2 regions of the Actinoplanes sp. NPDC089786 genome follow, and region 1 is predicted to be linked to the other one. Evidence: riboswitches for the same ligand, from Rfam matches in the RefSeq annotation. Region 1 holds a riboswitch; the other holds the start of a gene.
What was found. A riboswitch is a leader RNA that binds a small molecule or an ion and turns the genes downstream of it on or off. The one in region 1 is predicted to bind cyclic di-AMP.
Positions count from the first base shown of each region.

Region 2: linked by a shared signal. The riboswitch ahead of AB0O15_RS40650 (NlpC/P60 family protein) and the one ahead of AB0O15_RS24715 (hypothetical protein) in region 1 are both predicted to bind cyclic di-AMP.

Region 1 covers NZ_JBFBGU010000008.1:268,482-272,973, reverse strand. Annotated here, with positions in the region: gene AB0O15_RS24720 (ABC transporter ATP-binding protein) at 1-377, shown strand, start outside; gene AB0O15_RS24715 (hypothetical protein) at 408-1,451, opposite strand; cyclic di-AMP (ydaO/yuaA leader) riboswitch at 1,454-1,594, opposite strand; cyclic di-AMP (ydaO/yuaA leader) riboswitch at 1,858-1,997, shown strand; gene AB0O15_RS24710 (hypothetical protein) at 2,001-3,041, shown strand; gene AB0O15_RS24705 (glycoside hydrolase family 65 protein) at 3,095-4,492, opposite strand, start outside.
Region 2 covers NZ_JBFBGU010000025.1:24,280-28,771, reverse strand. Annotated here, with positions in the region: gene AB0O15_RS40675 (ANTAR domain-containing protein) at 1-421, opposite strand, end outside; gene AB0O15_RS40670 (hypothetical protein) at 470-670, opposite strand; gene AB0O15_RS40665 (DUF6158 family protein) at 909-1,145, opposite strand; gene AB0O15_RS40660 (hypothetical protein) at 1,204-1,608, shown strand; gene AB0O15_RS40655 (DUF3817 domain-containing protein) at 1,619-1,963, shown strand; cyclic di-AMP (ydaO/yuaA leader) riboswitch at 2,131-2,259, shown strand; gene AB0O15_RS40650 (NlpC/P60 family protein) at 2,318-3,232, shown strand; gene AB0O15_RS40645 (sigma-70 family RNA polymerase sigma factor) at 3,297-4,298, opposite strand.

The sequences.
Region 1 (4,492 bases):
ACGCGAAGGCCAAGGTGAAGGAGATCGTCGACTTCTCCGGCATCAACGAGCGCGGCGAGTTCAGCACCATGCCGATGCGGACCTACTCCTCCGGCATGGCGGCCCGGCTGCGGTTCTCGATCTCGGCGGCCAAGAAGCACGACGTGCTGCTGATCGACGAGGCGCTGGCCACCGGTGACGCGCGGTTCCGCCGGCGCAGTGAGCAGCGCATCCGCGACCTGCGCGCGGACGCCGGCACGGTGTTCCTGGTCTCGCACAGCGACTCGACCATCCGCGACACCTGTGAGCGGAGCATCTGGCTGGAGTCGGGTGTGATCCGGGCCGACGGCCCGACCGAGGACGTGCTGAAGGAGTACGCGACCTTCATGAGCAAGTAGGTCGCGTACTCCCCTGGTGTCCCGTCCGGCTTACTTCACCGACAGATGCACGTGGTTGGTGTGGTCGGTGGACGGGTCGCCGCCCGCACCGGAGTACGACTTCCACCCGCTGCTGGGCAGCCAGATCCGCCGGAACCAGATGACGTAGAGCACACCCAGCGTCTTCGCGTTGCTGATGAAGTAGTTCGCCAGGTTGTTGCCGTACGTCTTGCTGCTGCCGGTGGCGTCGCCGCCGAAGCCACCCTTGTCGGCGGCGAAGTCGCAGGCGCGGCCCAGCGGATGCTCGCCGCTGTTCTGCTCGCGGAAGCAGTGCACGTAGTGGTTGAACCCGTCAGCCTGCGCCTCCTTCATGGCGTGCAGCAGGCGCGGCGTGATGCAGCCGCCACTGGTCGGGTCGTTGACCGTGCAGCCGCCGTTCAGGTTGCCGCCCGGGCTGGCCTTGGCGCTGCTGCCGCCGCCACCCGGTGACCCGGCGTCCTGACCCTGACCGGCCGCCTTCAGCACGCCCTCGGCCTGCGCCTTGCGCTTGGCCATCACGGTGAGCTGCTTCTGCTGGTCGGCAATCTCGGCGTCGACCGCGGCCTTGGCCCGGAGCTGCTCGTCCCGGGCGTCCTTGAGGTTCCGCAGCGCGGCGTCCTGCTTGACCGCGACGGTCTCCAGGATCTGCACGCGGTCGAGCATCCCGGTCGAGTCGCCGGCCGACGCGTTGATCAGCGCGCCCATCGTCCCGAGCCGCCCGGTGCGGTAGCTCTGCCGGGCGATCTCGTCGAGCTCGGCCTGCCGCGGACCGAGTTCTTTGTCCAGTTCCTTGATCCGGGTGACCAGCTTGGCCTGCCGGACCTTGGAGGTGTCCAGCGCCTCCTTGGCGTCCACGTAGCCCTTGGACGCGGCCTCGACCTGCTGGATCAGCGACTTGGAGCCGCCTTCGCCGTCGTCGCCGTTGTCGCCCGGTGCGGCCAGGGGCCGGGGCGCGGCCAGGGCCGGGCCCGCCACGGTGGTGGCCGCGAGCCCGCCGAACGCGACTGCGATGGCGAGGGCGCACGCCAGTCGCTTCCGGACAGAGTTCTGCCTCATGCCGTTCCTTCCGTCGGCCGCCGACCGGGTTAGCTGACGGGTTCGGGAGGGAAGCGCTCCCTACCGCAACGAGTGCGGATACACCCCACTACCTGGGATTTGGGTCCCCGGCTCGCCGTGTGGCGATTGAGCGGCGATCACCGTTTGATAACGCTGACCGACAGGAACGATACCTACGAATCCGATATTCGCCACCTTCGCACTGAGAGCCACTAAGCATGTGCTATCAGTTATTTCGACTACGGTGAGAATGCGACGACTCACATTGATGTGAGGTCACCAGGTAATGTCACCCAAAGTCGTTGCTCAATAACGCCTTTTGACCGGTTCAGCGGGCTGAAGACGGGCGTTTCGTCAGGTAAGCTGGCCGCCGGTCACTGCCAGGAGGCACTACCCCCAAAGTGCCGGCAGGCCACCACCTAATCGCCCGAAAGGCGAGCCGGGGAACCATGTTCCTCCGGGGTGAATCCGCGGAACCTCGCGGTAGGGAGCGCTTCCCTCCCGAACCCGTCAGCTAACTCGGCCGGTGGTTACACGGAAGGATTGTGCATGACGGCAAGCCCACGCCGGTGGCTGGTCCTCGCCCTGGCACCGCTCGTCGCTGTAACCGTTTCGGTGTTCGCACCCGCGTCACCGGCGAGCGCCGAGCCGGGTGACGGCAAGAACTCCACGAAGAGCGGTTCCGCCGAGGCGCCCGAGGAGGGCAAGCAGGACGCGCTCCTGGAGGATGTGCTCGACTCCACCGGTCGTCGTTACCTGGCCGCCAAGACCGCGGTGCAGAAGTCGACGAAGACCCAGCTCAACCTCTCGGTGCAGGTGAAGCAGGCGGAGGCCAAGCGCGATCTCCTGCTACCCCAGGTCGGCCGGATCGCCGGGCAGCAGTACCGCAACGGCGGCCTGTCCACGGCCAGCTTCCTGCTCGACAGCCCCGGCGCCGGCGGCTTCCTCGACCGGGCGATCTCGCTCGAGGAGCTCAGCGCGCTGAACGACAACAAGCTGCACGAGCTGAACGAGGCGATCGACGAGGTCGCCCGCAACAAGGCCCGCCTCGACCAGGAGGTCAAGGAGCAGAAGGCCAACATGGTGCTGATGCAGAAGCAGAAGGACGCGGCGGACAAGGCGCTGGCCCTGGTCGGCGGCTCGCTGACCGACGGCTTCGTCGACGCGACGTCCAAGGTCGCCGAGCCGGCGCCGCGAGACAAGAACGGCGACTTCGGCCCGCAGAGCTGCAACGTCAAGGACCCGACCACCAGCGGCTGCATCACCGCCCGCACCCTGCACATGTACCAGCAGGTCAAGAAGGCCGGGTTCGACCGGTTCGTCGGCTGCCACCGCAACGGCGGCCCGTTCGAACACCCCAAGGGCCGGGCCTGCGACTGGTCGCTGCAGAAGTCGGGCTTCGCGAAATACCACAACGCCGACACCAAGAAGTACGGCAACGACCTGATGGCGTTCCTGGTCCGTAACGCCGACCGGCTCGGCATCCTCTATGTGATCTGGAACAAACAGATCTGGTTCCCGACCCGCGGCTGGGGCAACTACCACGGCGTCAGCACGCACGAGGACCACGTGCACGTGTCGATGCTCTAGGTGTGACGAAGAAAAACCCCTGCCCTCCGAAACCGGAGAGCAGGGGTTTTTCGTCAGTGGCCGCTGGTCGCGCGCCGGACCGGGGCACGGCCGGCGGGCTGCTGCGGCGGCGGGCCGGTCGGTGTCCCGGGCGGGATCGGCACGGTCATCGACTTGCCCTGCACCACCTCGATCTCCTTGCCGTGGTGCACGAGCTGGAGGCGGGACGAGCCCTGCCCGTTGCGCAGCGAGTAGGTCACCTCGTCGGCGGTCACGTTGACCCGCAGCCGCAGCCCCCGCCAGAGCAGCGAGAACTCCAGCTTGGTGATCCGGCTGGGCAGCCGCGGCGCGAAGGACAGCTGACCGTTGAAGTCACGCATGCCGCCCAGGCCGGCCACGAGCGCGATCCAGGACCCGGCCAGCGACGCCACGTGCACGCCGTCCCGCGCGTTCTGGTGCAGGTCGTGCAGGTCCATCAGGGCGGCCTCGCCCAGATAGTCGTGGGCCAGCTCGAGGAAGCCCACCTCGGCCGCCATCACCGCCTGGATGCAGGCGGACAGCGACGAGTCCCGGACCGTACGCGCGTCGTAGTAGGCGAAGTTGCGCGCCTTCTCCTCCGGCGTGAACGCGTCGCCGCGCACGTACATCGCCATCACCAGGTCGGCCTGCTTGACCACCTGCTTGCGGTACAGGTCGAAGTACGGGTAGTTCAGCAGCAGCGGGTACGCCTCGGGCGCGGTGTTCTCGAAGTCCCACTCCTGGAGCCGGGTGAAGCCCTGCGACTGCTGATGCACGCCCAGCTCACGGTCGTACGGGATGTGCACGGCGGCCGCCGCGTCCCGCCAGGACGCCGTCTCCTCGTCGTCGACCCCGAGCCGGCGGGCCACCTCGGGATGGCGCTTGGCCACCTCGGCGGCCGAGAACATGTTCTGCTGCGCCATCAGGTTGGTGTAGATGTTGTCGTCCACCACGGCGGTGTACTCGTCCGGGCCGGTCACGCCGTCGATGTGGAAGCGGCCGTGCCGGTCGTGGTGGCCCAGCGAGCGCCACAGCCGAGCGGTCTCGACCAGCAGCTCCAGGCCGACCTCGCGCTCGAAGTCGTCGTCGCCGGTGGCCTGCACGTAGCGGCGCACCGCGTCGGCGATGTCGGCCCCGATGTGGAAGCCCGCGGTGCCGGCCGGCCAGTACGCCGAGCACTCCTGACCGCGGATCGTCCGCCACGGGAACGCCGCGCCCTGCAGGCCCAGCGTCTGTGCCCGCTCCCGGGCCAGGTCCAGCGTGGAGTGTCGCCAGCGCAGCACGTCGGCCGCGGCGGACGGCTGGGTGTAGGTCAGCGCCGGGAGCACGAACGTCTCGGCGTCCCAGAACGTGTGGCCGTCGTAGCCCGGTCCGGTGAGCCCCTTGGAGCCGATCGGCCGCTGCTCGGCCCGGGCGCCCGCCTGGAGCGTGTGGAACAGCCCGAAGCGGACCGC
Region 2 (4,492 bases), on a different contig from region 1:
CGAGCCGCTCCAAGGCCCCGGCCACGTCGTCCGCGGAGAGCAGCCGCTCGGACAGCTCGTGCAGGAGCCCGGCCACCTCGACCGTGCTCGTCTGCGGCAGCGCCAGGCCCCCGGCGCCCGGCCGGACGACCTCGGAGGGGATGACGACGGCCGATCCGGGCCGGGCCACCTCGGCGGGGGCGGGATCGGCGGCGTCCCGCGGAGCGGGCAGGGACGGGCCGATGGCTGGGGCGTTGGGGTGGGCGGCGATGACGGGTTCCGTCTCGGTGTGGTGGACCGGGCCCGCGTTCGGGGCGCCGGCGCCCTGTCCCGGGTGGCGGGGACGGGCTGTGCGTCGGGTCTGATTGGGGGCGGAGGAAGCGGCCGCCGGCGGCGTGGACCGCTGACCGGCGCGCTCAGCGCTCCGTCGGGGTGCGGGCACGCGTCGGATCCTCCCACGTCCTGAGGTGGACACGAAAGTTTTGTGCCTCTACCGGGTGCCTTCAGCCCTTTCGGCTGGTGCGACCGTCTCTGCCGAGGTGCGGTTTTCCCGCGAAAGGTCCGAATTGTGCTCCCGATCGTCCGAATCCGCGAGAATGGCCGCGGCCTGGGCCTCCGGGTCGGCGCTGCCGGCGGCGCGCTCCTCGGGAAGCAGGTCGGCGGCGCGCTCTTCGGTACGAGGATCGTTCATGAAGATCGGGTACCCACAACCGGCCCAACATAATGCGCCGCCCCCGAGAACCTCGGAGGCGGCGCATAGGTGTCGGTGTGCATGTCGCCTCTCGGCGAGTGGCTCAACACGGCTCCAGCCGAACGGTATTCCGTGAAGGCAATGGGTGAGGCCCGGGGACACTGGACACACCGACATCTGTTCTCAACTGTCGGTCGCCCGCCCTGATTCCAGCAGGCATTGTGACCCAGGACACACGTCAGAAGTCCTGCGTGAGGCGATGCGGATCCACCTCACGGCCCGGGTGCCGGGCCAGGTACTCGGTCTCCAGTTCCGCCGTCCGCCGCAGGTGGTTGTCCAGGGCGGCGTCCGGCCCGTACCGCAGGGTGTCCAGCCGGGTCCGGTGCAGGCTGGCCAGTTCACGGATCAGGTCGTCGTCACCCAGTCCCGCCGGGTCGATGCCGATCTCGGAGATCTCCACAGGCTGGTCGCTCATACCGTTCAGCCTTGCCCGCGCGGGTCGCCCTGAAACCCGCGCGACTACCCTGACAGTCATGAAAGGGCTGCTGACCCCGGCGTGGATCCTCCGCCATGTGGTCGCGCTCGTTCTGATCGTGGCCTTCCTCCTGCTGGGCTGGTGGCAATACACCCGCGCCACCGGCGGAAACGCACTGAGCTGGGGGTACGCGTTCCAGTGGCCGGTCTTCGCCGGCTTCGTCGCGTTCCTGTGGTGGCGCGAGGTTCGGCTGGCCACGAAACCGGCGGCGGAGCCGGCGCCGGAACGGGAAAAGCTCCCAGATTCGGCTGTTACCGTCGGCCGCCCGGTCCGGGTCCCGTCCCGCCCGGCGCCCGACCCCGGCGCCGACGACCCGGAACTGGCGGCCTACAACGACTACCTCGCCTGGCTCAACGCCCATCCCGGCGCCCGCCCCGGCGACTACCCCGGACCCAGGAAGTAAGGAAAGCACCGTGCAGGGAGCTCTCACCCGTTACCGGATCATCGCCTACATCGTCGGCGTGGTCCTGATCGTGCTGGTCCTCGTGGGCATGCCGCTGAAGTACCTGGCCGACAACGACACGGTGGTCGCGGGCGTCGGCCCGGCGCACGGCTTCCTCTTCATCCTGTACGTGCTGGCCACCTTCGACCTCGGCCGCCGCGCCCAGTGGCCGCTCAGCCGCATGCTGCTGGTGATGCTGGCCGGCACCATCCCGTTCCTGTCCTTCTGGGCCGAGCGGAAAGTGACGCGCAATTGGATCAGCGTCAATCCCGAAAAGTCCGATTCCGCGTCCGGGGATCACGCGCTGAATTCCTAGAATTACGCCGCGCATTCATTGGCTTAAGGTTTTCTTGCCGAGCTTGCTTTTCGGAGATCCATCGATAAGTTAATGCGGTTGGTTCGGTCCGCAGCCACACCCTCCGGTGGCGCCGAGCCGGCGCTGCCGAGTCTGCACGGCGGCCTCGACGCGGTCACCCCCATCCGGCCGCGCCCGGGCCCATCGTGACGAACCGGGGAACCGAGTTCTCGGGGTGAATCCGCGCACCACCGCGGTAGGGCCTTCTTCCCGCCCGAACCCGTCAGCTAACCCGGTAGGCGGCACAGGCGGAAGAAAGGCCTCTCAGCGTTGTCACACGCCCGCACGAGGTTCCGGATCGCGGCCGTCGCCCTCATGGCGCTGGCGCTGACCGGGCCGGCCGTGACGGCCGCTCACGCGGAACCGTCCAAGACCGAGATCACCAAGAAGATCGCCAAGGCATCGGACGATCTCGAGGATGTCGTCGAGTCGTACAACGGCATGAAGATCGATCTCAACAAGACCAAGGCCGATCAGGTCGCGCTGACGAAGTCGCTGGGCCCGGCCAAGGAGGTCCTCAAGGTCGCCCAGGCCGAGATGGGCCAGATCGCCAACAAGGCTTACCAGCAGGGTGACATCGGCGCCATGAACGTGATGCTCGAGGGATCGGGCACCCTGATGGACCGGATCGGCATGCTCGACCAGCTGACCCGCGATCGCCAGCGCAAGATCGACAACTACACGGCGACCACGCAGAACTACGACACGCGTCAGGCCGCCCTGAAGACCGCGCAGAACAAGCAGAACGCGCAGCTGAACGAGTTGGCCAAGCGCAAGAAGAAGATCGAGAACGACATCAAGAAGCTGTACGCGATGCGGACGGCGGCGTACGGCACGCCGACCAAGTCGGGCAGCAAGTACAGCGGCCCGATCCCGCAGATCGCCGGCTCCGCGGGCAAGGCGGTGTCCTTCGCGTACAACGCCATCGGCGTGATGTACAAGTTCGGCGCCGACGGCCCGAACGGCTACGACTGCTCGGGGCTGACCTCGGCGGCCTGGCGTGCGGCGGGCAAGAGCCTGCCCCACAAGGCCTCCGCCCAGATCAGCGCCACCACCCCGATCAGCAAGGGTGACCTGAAGGCGGGCGACCTCATCTTCTTCCGCAACGGTGGCCATGTCGGCCTCTACGTCGGCGGCGGAATGATGATCGACGCTTACCGTACCGGCGAGCCGGTGACGAAGCGCTCGATGAACTCGATGACTCCGACCGGGTACGGCCGGGTCAAGTAACTCAGCACAGTGAAAGGGCCGGTTCCCCTCGCGGGGAACCGGCCCTCTTGTATGACCTGATCGGTCAGGCGGCCTGCAGGCCCTCGGCCCGGGCCAGCTCACGCAGCCGGCCGAGCGCCTGGATCTCGAGCTGACGGATCCGCTCGCGGGAGAGCGAGAACCGGGAGGCGACCTCGGTGAGCGAGTGCTCCCGGCCGTCCTCCAGGCCGTAGCGGGCCCGCATGATGCCGGCCGACCGGTCGTCGAGGTGGTTGAGCAGACCCTCGATGCGCGACCGCTCCAGGGCGGTCAGCACGATCTCTTCCGGCGACGGGGCGTCGCTGTCGGCCACCAGGTCGCCGAGGTTGGTGTCACCGTCGTCGCCGACCGGGGTGTCCAGGGACACCGTGTCCTGCGCCCAGCGGGTGAGCTCACCGACCCGCTCGACGGTCACGCCGAGCGCCTTGGCGATCTGGTCGGGCTCGGGGTCGGCGCCGAGCTCGCGGACGAGCTGGCGGGTGACGTTCCGCATCCGGTTGACGTCTTCGACCAGGTGCACGGGCAGGCGCACGGTGCGCTCCTGCTGAGCGATGGCCCGGCTGATGGCCTGACGGATCCACCACGTCGCGTACGTCGAGAACTTGTAGCCGCGCTCGTAGTCGAACTTCTCGACCGCGCGGACCAGGCCGGTGTTGCCCTCCTGGATCAGGTCGAGCATCGGCATGCCCGAGCGGACGTACCGCCGGGCGATCGACACGACCAGCCGCAGGTTGGCGCGGATGAACAGATCCTTGGCCCGCTGTCCCTCGGTGACCACGCGCTCCAGCTCTTCGCGGCTGGTGCCGCGGCGGGGCTGGCCCTCTTCCAGAAGGTGCTCGGCGTACAGGCCGGCCTCGATGGCCTTCGAGAGATCGACCTCCCGGGCGGCGTCGAGCAGCGGCGTCCTGGAGATCTCGTGCAGATAGACTCCAACGAGGTCGCGCTCCTCGGCGACCTCATCGGTCCGCATCACGGTGTTCTTCTCCACGTTGCCCACGGTCCCCTCATTGCCTTCGCTAACCCAGTTACGGGCGTTACCTGCGTCCATCTGGTTCCTCCCCGTAACGTCCGCAGTAAGGTGCGTTGCCGAACTGCCACCTGCACAACAGATGGCGCCCCGCAGTCATTCCGTTTGCCGTGCTGGCTGGTGAAACGGCCGGCGGCTGGTGAGTCGAAAGTGTCACGACAGTCTGAGCGCTGGCTGGGAGCCCGTTGCGTACTTACTGAAGAACGCCATCGGGG